3 regions of the Peribacillus sp. NPDC097225 genome follow, and region 1 is predicted to be linked to each of the others. Evidence: riboswitches for the same ligand, from Rfam matches in the RefSeq annotation. Region 1 holds a riboswitch; each other region holds the start of a gene.
What was found. A riboswitch is a leader RNA that binds a small molecule or an ion and turns the genes downstream of it on or off. The one in region 1 is predicted to bind cobalamin.
Positions count from the first base shown of each region.

Region 1 (7,832 bases):
ACATCCTATGTTCGCAGGAATTGACCCTTATGATTTGAATTATAAAAAAGGGGTTCGTGGCTTTTTCTCAAGAGGATATCTTGAGGCTCCAGAACATTCGGAAGTAATCGTTGAAGACCAAGAAGGAAAAGCAATCATTTACATTGACCGAAAAACGACCGGTGGCACGATTGTCGCGGGTGCAGGAACGGATCTGTACCGCTTTGGAATCCAAGAAAATAGTTCGCGTGTGCTACGTCAACAAATTTTGGACTGGATACGCGAAGAGTATGAAGCAAACAAGGGGGAAACAAAGCAATGAAAGTGGCAATCTTAGATAACGGTTATAGTTTCCATCATCGTTTCTTTCAAATGGATGAGTTTGCTTATATGTATGATGATGTGCTTCAACTTCGTCAGCTCCATACATATGATTTAAGTCAATATGACACGCTAATTGTTAATGATCGGATGTCCCTAATGCTTTTAAAACGGTACCAATCGCTTTTCGTGAAGTTCCTTCAAGAGGGAAAACGTCTAGTCGTTTTCGGTGAAGTGCTGGATAATTGGCTTCCTGGTATAGACTGGGAGGAATCTGAAGTGAATTTCAGTTGGTGGGTGAAGGAGCATGGAGATTTACCTTTAATGGCTGAAAATACAGATCATCCTTTATATCAGCATGTATCCCTATCAGATATGAAGTGGCATTACCACGGGACGTTCAAAGTTCCGGAAGGGGCAAAATCACTTGTGAATACTCCCGACGGTCGCTCGATCATCTACACCGATGATGTGTCTTATAAAGGCGAATTGATCATTACCACCCTTGATCCAATATTCCACATTGGACTTGGATTCATCGACCAATCTAAACCATTCTTACATGGGATGGCTAAGTGGCTTAGAGAAGGATAAGGAGGAAGTTTTATGAAGAAGAAATGGACAATGTTAGCGGCAACCACTGCGATGGCCGCTTTGATTACGGGCTGTGGAAACTCTGGGGATGATTCGAAAGGCAATACTTCAGAAAAACAGACGACTGCAGAGGAAAAAGTGATTCAAGATCAACTTGGCCGTGATGTAACGGTACCAGGTAAAGTGGAACGTATTGCGGTCGGTGGCATTCTTCCGTACTTCTCGACTTGGTATGTAGCAACAAATTCGACGAAGGAAGTTGTCGGCTTGCATCCTAATGCGTATAATGCCGCGGAAAACTCGATTCTTTCTGAAATATCACCCGATATTTTAAAGGCAGATACATCATTCATTAAAAATGGCGAAGTGAACGTGGAAGAATTGATGAAAGTCAATCCGCAACTTTACTTTGAAAAAGCACAGGACCAAAAGTCCATAAACAAATTAGAAGATGCAGGTGTTTCGGTTGTGGCACTCAACCCTATGGATGCAGCAGCTGCGGAGCCATTGGCTACCTTCAACAGTTGGTTGGAACTGACTGGGGAAATTACGGGCACTACCGAAAGAACGGACAAGTTCTTGGAAAAGGGCCAAGCCGTTCAAGCCGAATTGGATAAGAAATTAGATGGCATTAAGGATAAAGACAAGCCTAGAGCATTAATCCTCTATCAGCACAGTGATAAAAGCATCATGGTCGGTGGGAAGAGCTTCTTTAGTAACCAATGGTTAAATGCTACAGGGGCCTATGATATAGCAGCAGAAGAAGTTACAGGAACAAAAGAAGTCAATATGGAACAAATCTACAAATGGAACCCGGATATCATCTACATTACGAACTTTTCGACAACTCAGCCTGAAGACCTAACGAACAATACAGTGAACGGACAAGATTGGAGTCAGGTCAGTGCTGTACAAGAAGGAAATGTATATAAAATTCCGCTGGGCATCTATAGATGGTTCCCACCAAGCGGTGATGCACCTCTTATGTTAAAATGGATGGCTCAGAAAAATCATCCCGAGCTATTTGATTATGATATGAAGGATGAAATCACGGATTACTACTCAGAGTTCTATGATTATGATGTAACGGAAGAACAAGTAGAGAACATTCTTCACCCATCTTCCGAAGCCGCAAAACAGTAAAGTAGGGAATAAAAATGAAAAAATGGAAAACGGTCCTCTTCTGGATATTGCCCATTGCGATGGTTCTCCTATCATTGAGCATCGGACGCTTTGGAATGGACTTAGGGACTCAAATTAAAATATTGCTTTCAACTGTGTTTCCAATCGAGCCAACATGGACACAGATGGAAGAAACAGTGGTCCTTCAAATACGTCTGCCACGAATTTTACTGGCCTTGTTAATCGGTGCGGGCCTATCGATTGCAGGCGCCTCTTTCCAAGGGATGTTCGGCAACCCCTTGGTCAGTCCCGATATCCTAGGAGTGTCTGCAGGTGCTGGGTTCGGTGCTTCCCTTGGGATTTTATTATTGGGACATGGTTTTGCATCTCAAGTCTTGGCACTTGGCTGTGGTTTAGCCGCCATCGTTTTCACGTTCATAATCAGCGGCAAAAAAGATTCACCGGTCTTCATGCTTGTTTTGGCTGGGGTTGTCACCTCCGCCCTTTTCCAAGCGTTGATCTCGTTAATTAAGTTTGTCGCCGACCCTGAGGAAAAGCTGCCAGCCATCACATACTGGTTAATGGGAAGCCTTGGAACGGCCACATACAAGGATTTATATGTGGGTGGACCAATCATCCTTGTCGGCATCTTGATTTTATATTCACTACGCTGGAGAATCAATTTACTGACCTTACCTGAGGATGAAGCAAAATCGCTAGGTATCCCGGTCACTAGATTGAAGTGGACGGTCATTCTTGGTGCGACGTTAATTACGGCTTCATCTGTAGCGATAGCCGGTATCATCGGCTGGGTAGGACTGATTATCCCTCATGTGGCAAGAATGCTCGTCGGGAACAACAATCAACTTGTCCTGCCGGTATCCCTATCGATTGGTGGCGCCTATTTACTCCTGATCGATAACCTGGCACGTTCTGTAACCGCTACGGAAATTCCGCTATCGATATTGACAGCCATTATCGGCGCACCATTCTTTGCGATTCTACTTAGAAAGACAGGAGGTGGGTGGTCATGAAAATCGAGGTGCAGGGAGGGAATTTTTTCTATGCTAAAAAAAGAGAGAAAGCTCCTTTTCTTTACCAGACCGACATTGACTTTTCGTTGAATGACGGAGAGATCATGGCGATCCTTGGCCCGAACGGTGCCGGTAAAACCACGATGCTGAAGTGTATCACCGGCCTTCTTGATTGGAAAAAGGGTCAAACGCTCATCGACGGAAAGCCGCTTACTGCGCTATCACGCAAAACGATCTGGAAACGAATCGGTTATGTTCCTCAGGCACATAAAATGGTTTTCGGATTTACTTTGGAAGAGCTTGTCATTATGGGAAGGGCGCCTTATATCAGTACGCTGTCCCAGCCTTCTGCAAAGGACCGGGAGGCTGCCATCGCTGCTCTTGAAATGGTTGGCATTGCGCACCTTGCCAAAAAGTCCTGTAATTCCGTCAGTGGTGGGGAATTGCAGCTGGCCTTGATTGCCCGGACGCTTGTATCGAATCCGGATGTATTGATTCTTGATGAGCCGGAATCGCATCTTGATATTCAAAAGCAAATCGTGATTTTACAGACACTTAAGCGGTTATCGAAAGAGAAGAACATTTCTTGTATCATAAACACGCATTATCCGAACCACGCATTCTACTTGGCTGACCATGTTTTAATGACTGCCAAGGAAAAGCGTGTGGTGTATGGCGAAGTCCGCGAAGTGATGACGGAAGCCCGGATGAAAGAGTACTTCGGAATCGAAATGAAGAAAATCATTTATGAGGAAGAGGATGACTTTTTGATTGAAACGATGGTGCCGAAAGATCTAGGTCTTTTACGTGATCAAAGTACATGCCGTTTTAATAGTGACATCTAAAGCTATAGAAGGCAGCCATGTGATGGTTGCCTTTTTGCGTTCCAAATCTTAATTTAAAGTAATCTGAAATATCATATAATACGATTTCCTAAATGGTGTATAATGAAAGGCAGTGAAATTATATACATATGAACAATTTGGTGTCTGTAAGGACTTGAAAGGGAAGTTGGTGAAATGCCAACGCGGTCGCGCCACTGTAAATGGGAGTTAACGGATGTATACCACTGTATGAATAATATGGGAAGGTGCCGTTAGCAATGACCATGAGCCAGGAGACCTGCCAAAATTGTACACCGGTAACCACGCGGATGGGGAGGTGTGTGGCAGAGCTATGTCCCTTTTTTGTTCCGTTGCCATACATGCATCCTCCGTTTTGATGGGGGATGCTTTTTTGTATGTCTTTTGATATTCGCAACACATGTGTGAAGGTCCAGAAATGAACTCAAAAATGATGGAGGTTTTAAGATGAGGAAGATATATAGTTTCATGCTTGTGATGGGATTGATGGTCGGTATACTGGTTGGCTGTAGCGATGCCTCCCAGGATGGAACAGGAGAAAACCAGTCGACAAAACAAGCTGTTAACCAGGGCTTCCCGCTTTCGTTACAAGATGCAGTGGGTAACAAAGTCACCATCGAGCAGAAACCAGAAAAAATTGTTTCATTAATCCCAAGTAATACAGAAGCGGTCTTTGCGCTAGGTTCGGGTGAGAAAGTGATTGGAGTGTCTGAAAATGACAATTACCCGGAAGAAACGAAAGATATTCAGAAGATAGGTGGAATGGAAATAGATACAGAGATGATTTTAGCCTTGCAGCCTGATATCGTTCTTGCTCATGAGAGTGCCCATAATTCCAAAGAAGGAATCCAACAGCTTAAGGATGCGGGTATTCCAGTTATAATCGTGAATGATGCTAAAAGCTTTAAAGAAGTGTATACGTCTATCGAGATGATTGGAACGGCAATAGGGGAACTGGATAAGGCAAAGGAAATCGTCAAGACGATGCAGACCAAGCTGGAAAAGATCAAAGAAAAGGCTAAGGCAATCAAGAGTGAGGATAGAAAAAGTGTTTTTGTAGAGGTTTCACCGTCACCTGAAATCTATACAACGGGAAAAAATACTTTCATGGATGAAATGCTGGACATCATTTCAGCGGATAATGTCGCAGGTGAATTGGATGGCTGGGTAAAACTCGATGAAGAGTCGATGATAGCGGCCAACCCGGATGTCATCATTACAACCTATGGTTACTACACAGGAGATCCAGTCAAAGAGGTAACGGGAAGAAATGGATGGGCCGACATTCAGGCAGTTAAGAATGGTGAGGTTTTCGATGTCCATTCAGATATTGTCACTCGTTCCGGTCCTAGGCTTATAGAGGGAGTAGAGGAACTTGCCAAATCAGTCTATCCGAACGTATTTAAAAACTAAACGGGCATTGGCCTATGTATTTGCCCTATCATTTTTGGTTATTTCGATATTGATCGGTATTTCCTTAGGATCGGTTTCCGTTCCGATACCAGTGCTTTTGCAAATCATTGGCAAGGAAGTCCTTCATTTGCCCCTGGCCATGGAACCGGATGGGACACTGACGAATATCGTGATGAATATCCGCCTGCCGAGGGTCGTGCTTGCAGGTTTGGTTGGGGCATCCCTTGCAATAGCAGGGGCAGCATTTCAGGGATTGCTCAGGAATCCCCTAGCTGACCCCTATACCCTGGGAATATCCTCAGGGGCTTCGCTTGGTGCAGTATTAACGTTGTTTTTGAATTTGTCACTGCCGTTTTTTGGCCTATATACACTGCCTACATTAAGCATTCTTTTTTCATTGTTGACGATTTTTTGCGTATTGACCTTTGCAAGAAAAATGGATCGTTCCATGAAGGTAGAAACGATTATTTTAACCGGTATCATTTTCAGCTCGTTTTTAAGTGCTTTCATCTCATTGATGATTGCATTGACGGGTGAGGAGTTAAGGCAAATCATCAGCTGGCTGATGGGAAGTGTCTCGATGCGTGGTTGGAGTCATGTCACGATCATTTTGCCATTTTTCCTCCTTGGTTCTCTCGTTTTGATGATGAATACCCACGAATTGAATGCCATGACATTTGGGGAAGACCGTGCGAGGCACCTAGGCGTGAATGTTCAGCGGAGGAAGATGCTGATTCTGATCGCCGGCTCGATACTGACAGGGGCTGCCGTTGCCGTATCAGGGACGATTGGCTTTGTAGGGCTGGTCATCCCCCATTTGGTCCGCAGGATTTGGGGGCCAGACCATACGCATCTGTTGCCATTATCAATGATTGTGGGAAGCGGATTTTTAATATTGGCTGATCTGGTGGCACGAACGATCATCGCACCGACAGAATTGCCGATAGGTGTTATTACTTCGCTTATCGGTGCGCCGGCATTCGCATTTATTTTATTAAAGAGACGGAGAGAAGGGTAGAAGTGTATGCTTGAAGTTAAAGGGTTAACAGGAGGATATGATAATAAAACGGTTTTGGACTCCGTCTCGTTTGATGTAAAAAAAGGAGAATTATTCGGTATTCTTGGTCCGAATGGAAGTGGGAAAACGACGCTATTGGGGATGCTTAGCGGTATCCTGCCGTATCAGGCGGGAACCATCGATATTAAGGGGAAAGACCTACAGGGATATTCGTCCAAACAACTGGCACAGGTCATCGCCGTTTTGCCGCAGCATTCCTCATTGGCTTTTTCCTATACAGTAAAAGATACCGTGGCCCTTGGGCGATATGCGCATCAAACAGGGTGGTTTCATAGTTGGACGTCTGAAGACGAAGAAATCGTTCAACGCGTGATGATGCAAACGGGAGTGGCAGTCTTTCAGGAAATGCATTTTGAACGTTTGTCAGGTGGGGAAAGACAACGTGTTTTGTTGGCACAAGCTCTTGCACAAGAACCGGAAATCCTTTTTCTCGACGAACCGACGAACCACCTGGATCTGTCTTATCAAAAAGAACTTCTTGATTTGATGAGGAAAATGGCTAAGGAACAACAATTGACGGTCATTTCAATTTTTCACGACTTGAACTTGGCTGGCTTATATTGCGATCGCCTGATGTTGCTTGAAAAAGGGCGAGTCCAAGTGATTGACGTGCCGAATGAAGTGCTTCAGCAGGAGCGGATTCAGGAGGTATATAGGACAAAGATCGAAAAACATCCTCATCCTGCCTTACCTAAGCCGCAAATGTTCATTGTACCCGAGAAGCATACAGGAGAGCTGGACCCTTTGGAGATCAATGAAAGTTATCTGAACCAGGCTCCGGAGTTCCTTCATTTAAGTTCACCCATTCCGCTTAGAACCATGTCATCCGGCGTAACTGGTTCGGGAACGGGGTGGCATCAGCACTTTGTTAATCGACATGTCCACTACGATTACAATTGTGATGACCATATTGCTGAAATGGCTGACTATTTGAAGACATACGGATTTGAACCGCAGGAAACCGTCGGAATGATGACGGCCGTGTTTTTGGATACAGTGTCATATCGACTTCTAAGAGATGAGGGTTTTTCGATATTCATCATGGTAACAGCGGGGGTAGGGAATGCCATCGATGCCTCTTTGGCAGACAGGCATTCATGGACTTCATCGCCGGGTACGATCAATACCTGGGTTTTCGTGAATGGCCATTTGGCGGAAGAAGCGTTCATTCACTGTATCGTGACAGCTACCGAGGCGAAGGTTAAAGCGCTTCATGACCTACATGTCTTAGATCAGGTGACAAACACATGGGCGACTGGAACATCGACGGATAGCATCTTGATTGCAGCAACACAAAGAGGAACCACCCTCCGTTATGCGGGTACCATCACGCCCCTCGGGAAGTTAATTAGCCGTGGCGTTTATGACTGTACGGTGGAAGCGATTGAAAATAGTAGGAAACGGATTGAAAGCTTATGATTTTTCACC
Region 1 is NZ_JBIWDJ010000004.1:365,566-373,397, reverse strand. Features, by position in the region: gene ACIQXH_RS14540 (hypothetical protein) at 1-301, shown strand, start outside; gene ACIQXH_RS14535 (hypothetical protein) at 298-894, shown strand; gene ACIQXH_RS14530 (ABC transporter substrate-binding protein) at 907-2,037, shown strand; gene ACIQXH_RS14525 (FecCD family ABC transporter permease) at 2,052-3,050, shown strand; gene ACIQXH_RS14520 (ABC transporter ATP-binding protein) at 3,047-3,895, shown strand; cobalamin riboswitch at 4,017-4,194, shown strand; gene ACIQXH_RS14515 (helical backbone metal receptor) at 4,361-5,326, shown strand; gene ACIQXH_RS14510 (FecCD family ABC transporter permease) at 5,289-6,344, shown strand; gene ACIQXH_RS14505 (heme ABC transporter ATP-binding protein) at 6,351-7,823, shown strand; gene cbiB (adenosylcobinamide-phosphate synthase CbiB) at 7,820-7,832, shown strand, end outside.

Region 2 (7,832 bases), on a different contig from region 1:
GTGGAATGGATGAGCGCCTCGAATAAGTGCTGAGGGCTAGGGTCGTCCACAAATGTTTGGTAGGCATCCACGATCGGATGGTTCCGCTTGATTACTTCCGGGTGTTCTTTGATCCGGTCAAAAAGCTGTTTTTGCTTGCCGACAGGAATCAAGGAAGCAAGGATGTAAGAATACGATTCATTATGAATGGATTCCTGCTGGGCCATGTTGGCGAGGATCGCCTTTGCTGCCGGATCCTTGATGTATCGAAGGATCTCCACTAATGTTGGTGTTTGCAGGCTGTCCATCCCGGCAATCATCGTGAGGATGTCGAGGAAAGCATCCTGGATATCCTCATCCAATTCACCCCACTGCTTTTTATCCTGGATCATGTTCACGCTCGATGGCTTCCAAAAATTGTTGATGAGCTGTGTATAGGTATCATAGAATTTTTCATACTGAATGTCGTTCCAAAGGAGAAAGCCTGATGCTTCTCCTTTGAAAACGCCGGTTGCCTTGGTAGGATGGGTTGGTTCGAGCATCCTGATTTTCTTGATATGGTTTGTCATCTGTAAAATCTCCTTCAATAAAGTAAATTCCATTCCCACTCGTTAACTGGAGCAGCTCTCACAGGCATTGTCGTATTCGGATGAAGTGGAACGAAGATAATAAGTCGATTTCAATCCGCTTTCCCATGCTGTTAGGTGTATGTCCAATAACACTTTAGCCTTGATCGTGTTTTGTACATACAGGTTGAAGCTGATGGCTTGGTCGATATGACGTTGACGTGCTGCATTTTGCTTGATGCTTTCCTTTTGGTCCAAATGGAAGCGCGTTTTTTTATAGTATTCATACGTAGTGGGCGTCAATCCAGGCGCTGTCACTTTAAATTTGAAGTTTTTCTTTTCTTCATAAAACTCGATTTCATATAACGGGTCGATGCCATCCGTGGAATGACCGATTTTGGCAGTCGATGAATTGGGGGCGATTGCCATTAAATAGCCGTTTCGTGTACCATACTGCTGCACTTCTTCTTTTAATTCCAACCATTTTGGATCTCTATAGTCACGAAGGTCGAAATACTCCCCCGTTTGCCAATCGGACCCTTCGAAGTATGGGTAGGTTCCTTTTTCCTTGGCCAATTCATTGGATGTTTTAATGGTTAAATAAGCGATTTTCTCATATAAGGTATCGGCGTACTGAACGGCTTCATCGGACTCCCAGTAGATATTTTGCGTCGCGAGTAAATGATGCCACCCGAAAGTTCCTAAGCCGATTGAGCGGTAGCGCTTATTCGAAATGGAAGCTTGCTTGACCGGTAAGGTATTCACGTCAATGACGTTATCGAGCATGCGGATCTGAATCGGGATCAGTCTCTCCAATACATCGCTGTTCATCGCGCGTGGCAGGTTGATGGAAGAAAGGTTGCAGACAACGAAATCCCCGCTTTTGCGAACTACGACGACATCGCCATCTTCCGTTTCATATTCGTCGGTGATCGTTGAAGGGCTTAAGTTCTGGGCGATTTCCGTACAAAGGTTAGAACAATAGATCATCCCTTTATGCTTGTTCGGGTTCTTTCTGTTCACTTCGTCCCGGTAGAACATATAGGGTACGCCTTCTTCTAATTGTGAAATCATGATGCCTTTCATAATGTCCATCGCTTTGATTTTCTCGAAACTATAGCCTGGAAGTATGCCATTCTCCGCCGCCTCTACAGCAAGGGCGTAATGGTCCCTGAAACTGCCATCCCCTTTTTTCTCGTCATAAAAATCCTCGAGGGAGAACCCAAGGGTTTGCTTCACGGTATGCGGGTCGAAGAGATACCAATCTTTCCGGTCACGCACGGCTTCCATGAATAAATCGGGGATGCAGACACCAGTGAAGATATCATGCGCCTTTAGGCGGTCATCGCCGTTTTGCGTCTTCAAGTCAAGGAAGCTCATGATGTCCTTATGCCACGCATCCAGATAGATGGCGATTGCGCCTTTACGTTGTCCCAATTGATCGACGCTGACGGCCGTTTGGTTAAAGAGGCGAATCCAGGGAGTCGTGCCTGAACTGTTACCGGAAAAACCGCGGATATCAGAACCGAGCGAACGGATTTTTCCGACATATAGACCAACGCCGCCACCGAACTTGGAAACTTTTGCGGCATCATAGTTTGATTGATAAATTCCGTCGATGGAATCCTCGATTGCATCGATGAAGCATGAACTCAATTGCCCGTGGGTTTTGCCGGCATTTGAAAGGGTAGGGGTCGCAACCGTCATATATAGGTTCGACATTGCCCAGTAGGCCTCTTTGACAAGCTGCAGGCGGTGTTCCGTTTTTTCCAGTCTCATGATTTCCATGGCAATGATCATGAAGCGCTCCTGGGGAAGTTCATAGACCTTGTCTTTTTTTGGACGGGCCAAGTAGCGATCATTCAAAAGATAGATTCCGATATATGAAAATAGTTTATCTTTTTCCGGATCGATGACCGAACCCAATTCTTCGATTTCCGTTTTTGTGTAGGAGTCGAGAAGCTCTGCTTTATAAACAGGGTAACGTTGCCCTTCATGCTGCTGAGAGAGTTCTTGAATCAATTCATAGAAAGGTCCATAGTTCCGGCCTTCATAGCCCCGGTTCTTTTGGGCATCACGATACATGGTATTCAATAGTTCCCTTGCGGCGACGAATGTCCAGTCTGGGGCATCGATATCGACACTTTCAAGTGCAAGCTGGATCAACTTTTTCGATGTTTGTTCTTCTGAAGCATCACCTTTGCGATCGAGCCATTTAGTAAAACGCTTTTTGAACTTTTCCATATCAAGACTGCCTTCGAAATCCTTGGATAACATGTCCAGCTGGATTGAATTTGTTTCTGTGTCATTTTTTATGGTAGGGTTATATGTTTGAGTCATAAATGTTCCTCCTCTTAAATGTACGCGAATAAAAAAAAACCGCCCAATAAATTGAGCGGATCAAACGATAGGATAAAAGAGCCATGAAAAAATAGCCGTTACACTATCGTTTCATCATCTCAATCCCCGAAGAATAAGAAACTTGAAAAAACCAGGCAGGTCTCCTGACTCATGATCATCCTACTTTGAGTCCTTCCCGTATAGAGAGCTATACAGTGGTTTTCTCATTTCGTCACATTTACAGTTGCGGGGACAGTTCCGGGTTCACACCGGATTCCCTTTTCAGCCATCTCTGGCACCTTGGTTAATAATTCTATATATAGTTATTTATGTTGTTGGAAAAGTCAATATCTAGTATGTATGCTTATATTATCGTAAGCCATCCATGCTGATAATTCAACATATATATTTGTGAAAACTGATTCATATCTATTGACAAGGTCGGATAAAGGAAGAGGATGATGAAAGAATATAGGGAGGAATACAAAATTCCATCGCGGAATGTCAGGGTTTTTGTGTTAAAATAAATTGCATAGCAAAACTAGGGATTCTGGTTATGAAAAGAAAAATCCCTGCCAAATCATTTAGGAAAAAGGAGAAAAAATCGTGGAAAAAATATTAGTTTTTGGACATAAGAATCCGGATACCGACACTATCTGTTCAGCAATCGCTTATGCTGACCTAAAAAAGCAGCTGGGCATCCAAGCTGAACCTGTTCGTCTTGGTGAAGTGAATGGTGAAACACAATATGCGTTGGACCAATTTAAATTCGAAGCACCCCGCCTTGTTGAAAAAGTGGCTGGGGAAGCGGATGGCGTGATTTTAGTCGATCACAACGAACGTCAGCAGAGTGCCGAAGACATTGACCAGGTACGCGTATTGGAAGTCATCGACCATCATCGTATCGCTAATTTCGAAACAAGTGATCCTTTATATTACCGCGCAGAACCAGTTGGCTGCACGGCTACTATTTTAAATAAGATTTATAAAGAAAACGGAATTGAAGTGCCTAAAGCCATTGCAGGACTTATGCTTTCAGCCATCATTTCCGACTCTTTATTATTCAAATCGCCTACTTGCACGGAGCAAGACGTCGCAGCTGCTATGGAATTAGCGGAAATTGCTGGCGTGAATGCTGAAACATATGGCTTGGAGATGCTAAAAGCGGGTGCTGACCTGAGTGACAAAACCATCGATCAGCTCATCACACTTGATGCAAAAGAATTTTCAATGGGAACGGCAAAAGTTGAGATTGCTCAAGTGAATGCTGTTGACCCGAATGAAGTGCTTGCAAAGCAATCAGAAATTGAAGCAGCGATTCATGCAGTTATTGCCGCGAAAGAATTGGATTTATTCTTATTCGTCGTAACGGATATCTTAACGAATGATTCCGTTGCCTTGGCTCTAGGAGCATCAGCGGATGCAGTGGAGAAAGCGTATAACGTAACATTGAATAAGAACATTGCTGTATTGGAAGGCGTCGTGTCACGTAAAAAACAAATTGTACCAGTTTTAACCGACATCTTCGCTAAGTAATAAAAAAAGGACTCGAAGCCACTTTGAAAGTGGCTTCGAGTCCTTTTTTCAATTCAACGCTTCTTTCTCTTTTTCATACGCAATCACGATAAGCTCTTTGTTTGATTCCTCACGTATTTTTCCTTCAAAGAGTTTTAACTCATTGAGAAGGTCAGGTGATAAATCTGCTGCAGTATAATCCTGTTCGGATGACATGATTTTCCCTCCAATCCAGAGTATCATTCACTCTAGTTTGGCGGTTCAGCAAGAATTTATGCAGGGGAGCCATGCATCCTTTTACTTTTCATATGAGGCGAGGCTCTTTAGCAGCTGAGAACTTTCCTGATCAAGGCCAAGCACTTGAACCGTTTTCCCCTGTACTCTGTATTTTAAGATGACTTTCTCGACGGCTCCTACAGCCGAGGCATCCCATATTTTCGAATTGGAAAAATCAATGATGATGGAATCTGCTTTTTCCTTCGTATCAAACTTCGAAATGAAGTCCTGGACCGATGCAAAAAACACCTGGCCTTTTATTCGATAAGTGATTTGCCGATCCTGGTTGTCCGCTGTTTTCTCGACAGACACTTTTGAAATTTTAGCCGAGAAGAAAATCATACTCAAGAGTACCCCGGCGAATACGCCTTTGGATAAATCATGCGTATAAAGAACAACGATAACCGTTACGATCATGACTATCGCCTCGGTTTTAGGCGTGATACGGAGCCTCTTCAAGGAGGACCAATCAAACGTCCCGATGGAAACCATGATCATGACCGCAACAAGGGCGGCCATCGGAATTTTAATGAGGACATCATTCAATAACACGATCAAGATTAACAAAAAGGCCCCGGCGACGAAAGTGGACAGTCGACCTCGTCCCCCGGACTTGATGTTGATACCGGATTGTCCAATCATTGCACATCCGGCCATACCGCCGAAGAAACCGGCCACGATGTTCGCTATTCCCTGACCTTTGGCCTCCCGGTTTTTATTGCTATCCGTATCGGTCATTTCGTCAACGATTTGAGCCGTTAGTAAGGATTCAAGCAATCCGACAAACGCTAGGGCAATGGAATAAGGAAAAATGATGGCCAATGTCTCGAATGACAAAGGGATATCCGGAATCAAGAACATGGGAAGAGCCTCGCTCAATTGCCCCATGTCGCCTACGGTCCGTACAGTAGCCCCTGTTGCAACGGCCACGATGGTCATGAAGATGATTGCGACCAGCGGGGAAGGAACGACCTTGGTTATCCGTGGGAATAGGTAGATGATGGCAAGTGAACCAGCTGTCATGACATACATGACCCACGTTTCCCCTTTGAAATGAGTGAGCTGAGCCATGAAAATCATAATGGCCAAAGAATTCACAAAGCCAGTCATAACCGGCTTCGGTATAAACTTCATGAGCTTCCCAATCTTAAAGACGCCCAGTAGAATTTGAAGGATCCCAGTTAATATAGTTGCGGCAAGTAAATAGTTCAAGCCATGATCCTTTACAAGGTCAACCATCACGAGTGCCATCGCCCCGGTCGCCGCTGAAATCATGCCTGGTCTTCCACCAACAAAGGAGATGACGATGGCGATGCAGAAGGAAGCATACAATCCCACCATCGGGTCGACCCCGGCAATGATGGAGAAAGCTATTGCCTCAGGAATTAAGGCCAGGGCAACGACGATTCCGGAAAGTACGTCTCCGCGAACGTTGCAAAACCACTCCTGTTTTAATGTAGATATATTCAAAACGACACTTCCTTTTTCTCTATATAAGTATGGATTGGCTATTGTAACGTACTAGATTATAGCATGACTTCATTATTCTATCTATGGATTCATAATTGAATGGAAATTTCCTTATTTATATCAATTAGGCCAAATAGAAAGATCCAAGTGGGCCACCTTCAACAAAAAAAGACCCGTAATGGTCTTTTTTTGTTGAACTTACGAGTCATAAGTAAATTCCGGTTCCTTACACTGTGGGATGAATGAAATAATACTATGAAAGGGGTGGACTTGATTGCATGAGTATGTTGAAGCATTAGAGAGAGGAGGGGGCATGTCCTACTTATTCTTCTTTATGTATAATGCTAGATTTACATGCTGTACAGGTTACTTCTTTATAATGCTTGAAGATGATCTTTCTAAGATCTCTTCTGGTTAACATAGCGAATACATTGTATCTCGTACCACATACACAGGTATGTTTGTCTTTTACGATGTGTCTTTCATCCGTTTTGATAGTAGGAAAAAGCATTTTAACCCTCTTTTAAACTAATTTTAGGCAAAAAAAACCAAGAAGAAAGTAAATCTTGGAAATCTACCCACCGCGACAAAAGCTTGATATGTCTGGTTTGTGGATTTTCACCTTAAATAATCTTAACATAAAAAAGAATCAAATCTATAATTATCCAGAAAAACACGATAATGTTTAAAAAAACAGAAGGAGGAAAACGAGGGAACGAATAGATATTCCTAGGTCTTAGGGTTTTCGTTTAAGAACTTTTCCCGACAAGATCTGCAGGTGATATCGGAAACCGATTTAAACTTAACCTTCTTCAGGTCTTTTTTCTCGAATATTCCCCGGTAGTTATGAATAATTCCACATTCACAATAACGCTGATCCTTGATGATGTGAACTTTTGCATAATATGTGAAGGTCGGATACATGTTGACACCCCTTGTTAGGTATATATTACTAGGTATATTATATTATTTTATTATAGCTATGTAAAAAAAAATTTCTAAGAAATTGGGCAAAGAAAAGTTCTGTTACAGAGAGGGTCCAACCATCTTGTTGGGTAAGTTTGAATGAAAAAGGAGACACCCGTTAGATGGATCATCTAACGGGTGTCTTCTTTTTGCTAAAGGTCTTCTAATCAATGTGAATGCCGGGCCAACTCCGGGTTGCGATGCAACGCCAAATACAGGACCAGTCCTGCTAACAGCAGCAGGAAGCTGGTCGTTATAAAAACGGCTGAAAATCCATAAAACCCTGCAACCATCCCTCCCATTGCCGGGCCGATGATATTGCCTAAAAAACGGAGACTAGTATTATATCCAAGCACTTCCCCCTGCATGGCAACGGGAGCCTCTTGGCGGATATAGGCAATCCTTACAGGGATAATTCCCCCTATGACTATACCTAATGCAAACCGTACAAATACAAGTTGCCAAAAGTGATTGATGAAAGCTCCAGGCAAATATACGAGTGCTGTGAGGAAAAGAAGGAGCACCAGAATCTTTATATGCCCATGGTGGTCGCCTATCCTGCCCCAGTACCTGGCCATCAATAAGTTTCCGAGACCAGCTGCGGAAAAGGCGATGCCTGAGTAAAAGGCCAGATTAGTAGTTCCGTGCAGTTCCCCGACATATAAAGATAGAATGGGTTGGATGCTGAAATGAGCCACCTGGACAATCGTTGATATGAGC
Region 2 is NZ_JBIWDJ010000003.1:160,715-168,546, forward strand. Features, by position in the region: gene ACIQXH_RS10880 (ribonucleotide-diphosphate reductase subunit beta) at 1-548, opposite strand, end outside; gene ACIQXH_RS10885 (ribonucleoside-diphosphate reductase subunit alpha) at 591-2,885, opposite strand; cobalamin riboswitch at 3,023-3,204, opposite strand; gene ACIQXH_RS10890 (manganese-dependent inorganic pyrophosphatase) at 3,492-4,421, shown strand; gene ACIQXH_RS10895 (hypothetical protein) at 4,470-4,616, opposite strand; gene ACIQXH_RS10900 (SulP family inorganic anion transporter) at 4,698-6,146, opposite strand; gene ACIQXH_RS10905 (MFS transporter) at 7,280-7,832, opposite strand, start outside.
Region 2: another riboswitch for cobalamin. It lies ahead of ACIQXH_RS10885 (ribonucleoside-diphosphate reductase subunit alpha); the one in region 1 lies ahead of ACIQXH_RS14515 (helical backbone metal receptor).

Region 3 (7,832 bases), on a different contig from region 1:
TTAACACCTCCACGGATCGGGTCCGGCTTATTATGTATTCAAGGGCTACTTGCACTTCTTCAGGCTCACCAATCAATTCGATGATCAAGATTCCTAGAGGGACATCCTGGATATATTCAATTTTCCCGTGCAGGATATTCCCTCTGACAGAATAGTTTTGTAGAGTATCCGAGAGAATCGATTCACCAGCGGTTTGCCCTTCAAATTGTATTTTGATAATCGTTCCTTTGTTTTCCCTAATAAGGTGGGGAGGAAGTTCAAAATCCAATACGCTACTGATGAACTGCTTAGTCAGTTCTTGTTTGGGTTGTGAAAATATTTCATAAACAGGGCCATCTTCAATAATTCGTCCATCTTGCATGACGGAGACACGATGGCACAGTTCCTTGACCACTTCCATTTCATGGGTGATCAGCACGATGGTGATGCCCAGTTCTTTATTGATCTTTTTCAACAACTGTAAGATCGACTTCGTAGTGGTTGGATCAAGGGCTGATGTCGCTTCATCACATAATAGGACGGTAGGGTCATTCGCTAAGGCCCGTGCAATGCCTACCCGCTGTTTTTGTCCGCCACTGAGTTGAGCCGGATAAACATCTTTTTTATCCCGAAGGCCAACGATATCCAAAAGTTCCAGAACGCGGTTAGTAATGACCTCCTTTGGTTGATGGGCGGCTTTCAAGGCGAAGGAGATATTGTCAAAAACCGTTTTGGAACTGACTAGGGAAAAATGCTGAAATATCATGCCGATTTTCTGGCGTTGTTTGCGAAGCTCCTGGCTTGATAAGGTTGTTAAGTCGACGCCATCGATGATGATGCTACCATTGGTCGGACGCTCAAGAAGATTCAGACAGCGAATCAATGAACTCTTTCCCGCGCCGCTATACCCGACAATCCCATAAACCTCCCCCGTTTGAATGGTTAAAGATACATTATCCACTCCGATAACTCGGGTATTCTTCGAGATATATTCCTTTCGAACTGAACGAATTTCAATCATGATGCTATCCTCCTTATACATAAAAAAGCTACCTCTATCATTCAGAAAGAGGCAGCGAAATTATATCCCGTCTTATCTTTCAGAATGGTATTTCATTCTGCAGGAAGGGGCACCATTCCCGATGTGGGGCGGTTGCCGGACGTCATAGGGCCTGGTCCCTCAGTCACTCTTGATAAGTTAATTACTATTTTAGTATTTTATTATTTTTTTAATATAATCTATATTATTTGTTAAATACAGTAATGTCAATTATTTTTTGAATTTTATCAAGATTATGAATCAAACGATCTACTTGCCCAGATTATAGTGGCCATTTGCTAAGTTACACGGAACGTCCCGGATCTTACATGGCCTGTCTGCGTAAGAATATGGACTTTGATCACTCCCATCATTAGAAAAAATATTATACTTGTAAAAAGTATGGAGAGATAATACATTTATTGTAAGTGAATTAGAAAATAAAGGATGATGAGGTTTTCCAAAAAAATGATTGGAGTGGAAAGTCATGCTGGAAATGAAAACGATAAACGATGTGGTTTGCGTAAAAGGGACACCGGAAGGAAACAAATCAGGCATGAGCGTGAATGTGTTCTTAACCGATGGCATGTTAGTTGATACGGGGGCAAAAATCTTGTTGAAGGAACTTACTCCATTCTTTGAAACCGCTGATTATGATATGGTGGCGCTGACGCATTATCATGAAGACCATACGGGTGGGGCCGCATGGATACAGGAACATAGGAACGTCCCCATCTATATTCATCCGATGTCCCTCGATATTTGTGCAAAGGATGCCGAATATCCCGATTACCGCAGAGTTTTTTGGGGAGACAGGGATGCCTTCAAGGCAGAACCATTGGGAGGGGTCGTCCATTCACGCACTCAAACATGGGAGCCAATCTTTACACCAGGGCATTCGAGGGACCATATGGTTTACCTGAATCATAGTAATGGCATGCTGTTTTCGGGTGACCTGTTTGTAACGCCGAAAACAAAGCTCGTTTTAAGGGAGGAATCAATTCCGTTCATCATGGAATCCATCAAGAAACTGCTTCGGTATGATTTTGTAGAGGTCTTTTGCTGCCACGCCGGGTATGTCCCGAACGGGAAGGAAATGTTTGAAAGAAAGCTCAGCTACTTGGAAAATCTGCGCGGTGAAATTTTGCGTTTGCATGATCAAGGATTGGAAGTCCATGAAATTCAGCAAAACGTGTTGCCTAATCGGTATCCGCTTATCGAGATATCCGGTCATGAATGGGATTCGGAGCATATCATTACATCGATACTGAAAGAGAGTAGGTTGTATTCAGAGGAAAGGAAGAAATGATGAATAAGAGGATGGGGGATAGGGTCGAAGAACAAGGCGGGAGCCTCATTGTAATCCTAGTGAAAATTTGATACAGTTAAACTGAAAAATAGTATTTCGTCTAGAAATGGGTGCAGATAAGAACATGTAGCTTATCTGCTTAAAAGGGAAGTCGGTTAGAATCCGACGCTGTCCCGCAACTGTAAATGAGAGCGATTCGAAGGAATGCCACTGTCTTTTTTGCAAGAAAAGATGGGAAGGTTCGAAAAGCGATGATCATGAGCCAGGAGACCTGCCCGTTTTTAGCACAACGCCAGAAACCTACGAGGATAGGGGGTGTTAAGTGCGAAAAATTAGCAAGAACATGCTTTCTTATTTTTGTAGAAAAATGGGGAATCATGGTCATTTTTGTTATGTTTCGTTTGCACTCTAACAACTTCTGAATGGGAAGTTGTTTTTTGTTTTTTACAAGTCCATATTGGACAACATTCAAAAAGAATCCTGTTAATTAGACAGGACAGCTATCATAGGGGGCCATATCATTGTTTGGTACAGTTGAGCATTTTACGGACTATTTAAAAGCGCAAATCATGCGTAACTTTTGTGTGGAAGAAATGATATCTTTAGATGATTGCCGAGCAAGCTTGATTGAGGAAATCCAGGTTCATGGCAAAAACGTAGAAGATAGGAAAGAATACGAAGCAAATCTTGAAAGAGCCTTTAGCCAAGTGAATCTAGAAATATTCGGCTATCAAGAAATCAAGTAAAGAGCCGCCCATAAGGGAAGCTCTTGTTTTCAATCTTTATTGATGTTCGGTTCCGTTTCATCATGAAAGTCATGGGCTTCCTCAATGTTCAAGGTGTCCGCGGCTTCATAGACGTTTCCGCCAGCAAGTCCTTCATTGATGATACGATCGATATCGAGATATACAGAATCCTTACCGTCATACTCGGTATCCTTCAGAAATGTAATCTTTTCTTTATCCAAATGAACTCCCTCCTTGGCTTTTTATTAGTGTTAGCCAAAGAGGGATTCTTTATTCTATTTAGTCGTACACGTGGTACACCATTAAATCATGAATCATGCCCTTGAGTTTTTCTTCCTCTGACTCTACAGGCGGATTGGTTAACCACTCAATGGACCCATCTTTATGATAGAGGGCTTGGACGGCCAATTTATTGAAGTAAAAGGAAATCTTCCAGCCAGGTAAATTCTTGTGCAACGGCTTCCATTGAAAATGCGTAATCATATGTATAACCTCCATATCGCTGTTTCTCATTTCATTATAATGGAAAAAGCAGGATGGAGGTTATTTTCTTATGTGATTCGGAAAAGTTAATTCAATGAACAGGTTTTTTAAATGTAGTAGGCGGCTCGCTTCAATTTCCTCTTCATCAAATTGCATGGGTTTTGAATTGACTTCATAAATGAATAGAGCACCGGATGTATCTTCCCCGATATCAATGGAGAATTCCCCAAGAAAGCCAAACTTCCTGGAGAGGATGATTCCACATCTTTGCGCAATGTTCGCCAACTTCCTGTTTAACGGCCTCGTTTGTAGCTGCTGATAGGGAAAAAGCTTTCCCCCCCTTGGCGTATGGGTTGTGATTTCCTGGGTTTGCGACATCCTCACGCCCTTGCCGGTCACTTTATAAAACCCATTTTCATAATGAACAAGAATACGGTAATCGTATCGGTGTCCATTCAGTTTCTTTGGAATGACCGCTCGTTGGGCCAGATACCCCCTCTTTTTGAGCGACGCCTTATTGGCTTCCCAAAACGCGGAGAAATCAGGGTACAATTCCTGATGTTTCAGGCTATTGAATTGGAGGGTGCCATCAGGTTTTTCTAGCAGGGTGTAGATGCCCTTACCTTGGCTTCCTTTGCATGGTTTCAAATAAATATGTTTGTGGAAATGTAAGAAGTCCGCTAGTTGGGTAGGGTCGGATAGGTCTATGGTCGATGGAAGATGGCGGGCTAGAGATCCATCTTCCGTCAATGCTTCGTACATCAAGTACTTATCCAAAAAATGAGGGTTGAATAAAGTGATGCGATGTTCTTTAAAAAAGGAAAGGAGTTCTTGAAAACTTTCCGATGCTTCGAATCCCCTTTTGGGAATGCGATTATAAACGATATCGGGCAGTGGTAATTTTACCTCATTCCATGTGTTCGTTTGTGAAGAAAAGATGAAGCCTTTCATGTAGTTGGAAAGCAAGGATTCAACCGTGAATACATAGGCCAATATCCCATGATTCGATAAATATTGAGATAAATTCTGAAAAAGTGTCAAATTCCCCCCTATACCTGATTCCTTCTTTGGATCTAGAGAGGTCAAGATACCAACGACTAGCACCCGGTTTCCCGGAAATAAAGTAATCGGAAAAAGTGCCTGATCCTGGGTGTCCTGCTTAAAAGGGATTTCCTCATTCGCGGCTCCCGCATATAGCTGCATATCTTCCTCGTTATGGCTCCATCTCTCAGAGGGAACATCATAAAAAATGTTCATTTCTGTGTACCAATCGTTTGTGAAATCGTCTGTTCGGTAAGATAAATGGCATAATCAAGGCTGAGCTTCCTGGTTAAAAGTTCAAATTCCTTTAACTTTGGATGGGAAAAGATAGAACGGCCTGGTTTAGAATTAGCTTCGAACATCCATACTTGCCCTTTTTTATCCAATCCGAAATCGAAGCCGATTTCTCCTATGATGCCATCTAGGTGCTCCTCGATGCTTTCACTTAATATAAGAGCGGCTTCTGATAGCTTTTCCTCGATCCGTTTAGCTTCTTCGTCATCTCCGTATAGTTCGGCAACCGTCTTGATGACCCCGCCGCTTTTAATATGGGTCGTCACACTGCCAGCCCCGGAAACTTTTGCGGCGATGGCCGTCACTTGCCAAACCCCATTGCTGTCCTTGTTCGTATGGACCCTGAAATCCACTGGCCGCTTTGAAGAGCGGATTAACGGGATGCCTTGTTGAACGATCAGGTTCTCAAGCGGTCGATTATGAAATACATGTTTGAGGATGGATTCGAGTGTGGAGAACTTTTGTAATTTGTTTTCCTGTTCCTCATTTTTATACCGGCAATAGTAGACATTTTCATGCTTATCATACAGAATTTGATGAATGCCGAGGCCAAGGCTACCATGAATGGGTTTGATATAGACTTGGCGATAATGCGACAGAAGCGTCTCGACGACGGATAGAGATTGAAAAGGGTAGGTCTCCGGTAAAAATGGCAAAGCCCGATCATCCGCATTCAACCGTTCGTAAACATCCCATTTATTGAAGAAACCAGGATTGTACCAAGGAATCTTATATTCCTTTTGGAACTTTTGCTTCACTTCCTTTGGCCCCTCACGGTTTTCCGTCATTCGGTTGGGAAGCCGGTCATATACGACGTTGGGAAAAGGGAATTCGTTGATCTGCCAGTTTTCCTTCTCATATACATATCCTTTAATCGTTTCTTGATCCCAATTGATGACATTCTCACCGAAAACAAAGGGGATACAACCGGTTGTTTGACTGAGAGAAAGTAATTTCGAAAAAAAGCCGGAACGTTCCCCAAGCGGTTTATTGGAAATGCCTGTGAAGCCTGATGAGAAAATTCCAATGAGCGGGCCGATATGAAGGCTCTTCCCGTATATAAATAAATGAAGGGGAGTATCGATCTCGTTGAACATCAAAGAATCTGCAAGACTATTCGAGAGTACGATTGATTGCTTGATGGCTGGATTTGGCTTGACGGCTGCAGGGCAGGAATGCTGCCCAAAATAAATTAATTCGATATCCCCCAGTTCCCCAAGGTCAGACGGATAAAAAAGGACGTGGCCGGGGATGTTGGCAATCTCTGCAGGGTATGTCTTTCGCATGGGTCATTCACCTGCTTTCAGAAGATGTTCGGATAAATATTGGCAATATTTGAACGGGGCTTGATAAATTTCTTTCATGGACTCTGGTTGGAGTGTTTGGATGATTTTTCTTCCGGGCTTGGAGTTAATGTCCAAGATCCAAATTTTCCCCGCCTTATCGATGCCTAAATCGATTCCAAGTTCGAATAGCCTTTGAAAAGCGCCTTCCGTCTCCACAGGGAGAGTCCGGAGGATATGCTGGATGGTTTGTTCGACGGTTACCGGGATGGAATCAGGATTCTTTTTCATGAAGTCTTCAAGCGATAAGGCCTCTCCGCCAGTCGTCAGATTGGAAGTGATATGATCTTGTTTCCCAAGACGAATGCCCCGCCCCCGTTCCAGCCACTGGTTTTTTTCGTTTTTCTGAAGCAAAATCCGTAAGTCGAATGGTTCGTTCTTCTGGTTGCTCAATTCTAAATAAGGTTGACATAGGTAACTATAGCGAGTTAATAAGTGCTGTAGCCATTTATTCAGTTGCGATTTTGATTCGAATTGGCGGTCATATTTCGTTCCTTTTTTGGTCATGGACACGGTTGTGCCTTCCTTAGTTTTCGTCAGAAGGTAAATGCCAAGACCGCCTGATCCAAACTCGGGCTTAATGATGATTTTTTCCAGGCGTTCCATGTGCTCGATTATTTGCTCAGGTGTCGTGACCCGCTCCGTCTCTGGGAAAAAGGCTTGAAGCAGGGGATTGGTTTTCAATGTTCGGTAAACATCCCATTTGCCAGGGAGGCCAAGCCCAAGAAAATTCGAGTTTTCTTTTAACCAATTTATTTTCTCACGTATATCATTGTGCTCACGGGAAATGCCATGAAAACAACGGTCATATACAAAATCAGGAAGGTCAAGTGAAGCAGGAAGCCAAACTTCTTTTTCCCCATCAAAGCGCTCGCCCTTGATTTTCTTCGAATCAACGTCCATATTTTCCGGTACGAACTTACAAACATTCATGCCAAGGGTTTTAGCCGTCTTGGCTAGCTCGGTGAAATAATGATTTTCTTGTGTATCTTTCGTGGACATTAGCCCTATTAACACGTGCCAGCAACTCCTTTTATGGATGGTCTTCACTCATTTATCGCATACATAAACTCAATAATCGACTTTACAGATGGCCGGAATGTTTCATAGGTACCTTGGAATTTTTTTGAGGGCTTCGAATTCACTTCTATGATCCAAGGATGCTTGTTACTATCAAGGGCTAAATCGATACCCAGCTCCCCGAATAATTCCGGATGGTTGTCATCAAGCGCAACTGCCGTCTTCTTGGCTAAACGGATGAGGCTTTGATATAAACGTTTGGCTTCTTGGTGATCCACGATCTCTTTTAAAAAGTCGAAACCGTTCTTCATGACACCACCTTGTGCGAGGTTGGAAACGATATTTCCCGAATCCCCGATTCGTGCAACCATGGAGGTGACCTTCCATTGATGCTGTCCGTTTTTATGAAGCAGGATGCGGAAATCCACTAATTTCTGATCGATCTCGAATAAGGAAATCCCCTTTTGAAGGATGTAAGCTTGATTCCGGCAAAACTTTTTCAAGGCTGAGAATAATTTCTCCTTCGTTTCGATAGTATGGATATTGTTTTCTGTTCCGGCATGCTCGATTACCCATCT
Region 3 is NZ_JBIWDJ010000003.1:223,493-231,324, forward strand. Features, by position in the region: gene ACIQXH_RS11190 (methionine ABC transporter ATP-binding protein) at 1-1,000, opposite strand, end outside; SAM riboswitch class I at 1,070-1,179, opposite strand; gene ACIQXH_RS11195 (MBL fold metallo-hydrolase) at 1,506-2,327, shown strand; cobalamin riboswitch at 2,419-2,620, shown strand; gene ACIQXH_RS11200 (hypothetical protein) at 2,849-3,073, shown strand; gene ACIQXH_RS11205 (hypothetical protein) at 3,103-3,294, opposite strand; gene ACIQXH_RS11210 (YheE family protein) at 3,353-3,556, opposite strand; gene ACIQXH_RS11215 (YheC/YheD family endospore coat-associated protein) at 3,617-4,759, opposite strand; gene ACIQXH_RS11220 (YheC/YheD family endospore coat-associated protein) at 4,810-6,177, opposite strand; gene ACIQXH_RS11225 (YheC/YheD family endospore coat-associated protein) at 6,181-7,251, opposite strand; gene ACIQXH_RS11230 (YheC/YheD family endospore coat-associated protein) at 7,281-7,832, opposite strand, start outside.
Region 3: another riboswitch for cobalamin. It lies ahead of ACIQXH_RS11200 (hypothetical protein); the one in region 1 lies ahead of ACIQXH_RS14515 (helical backbone metal receptor).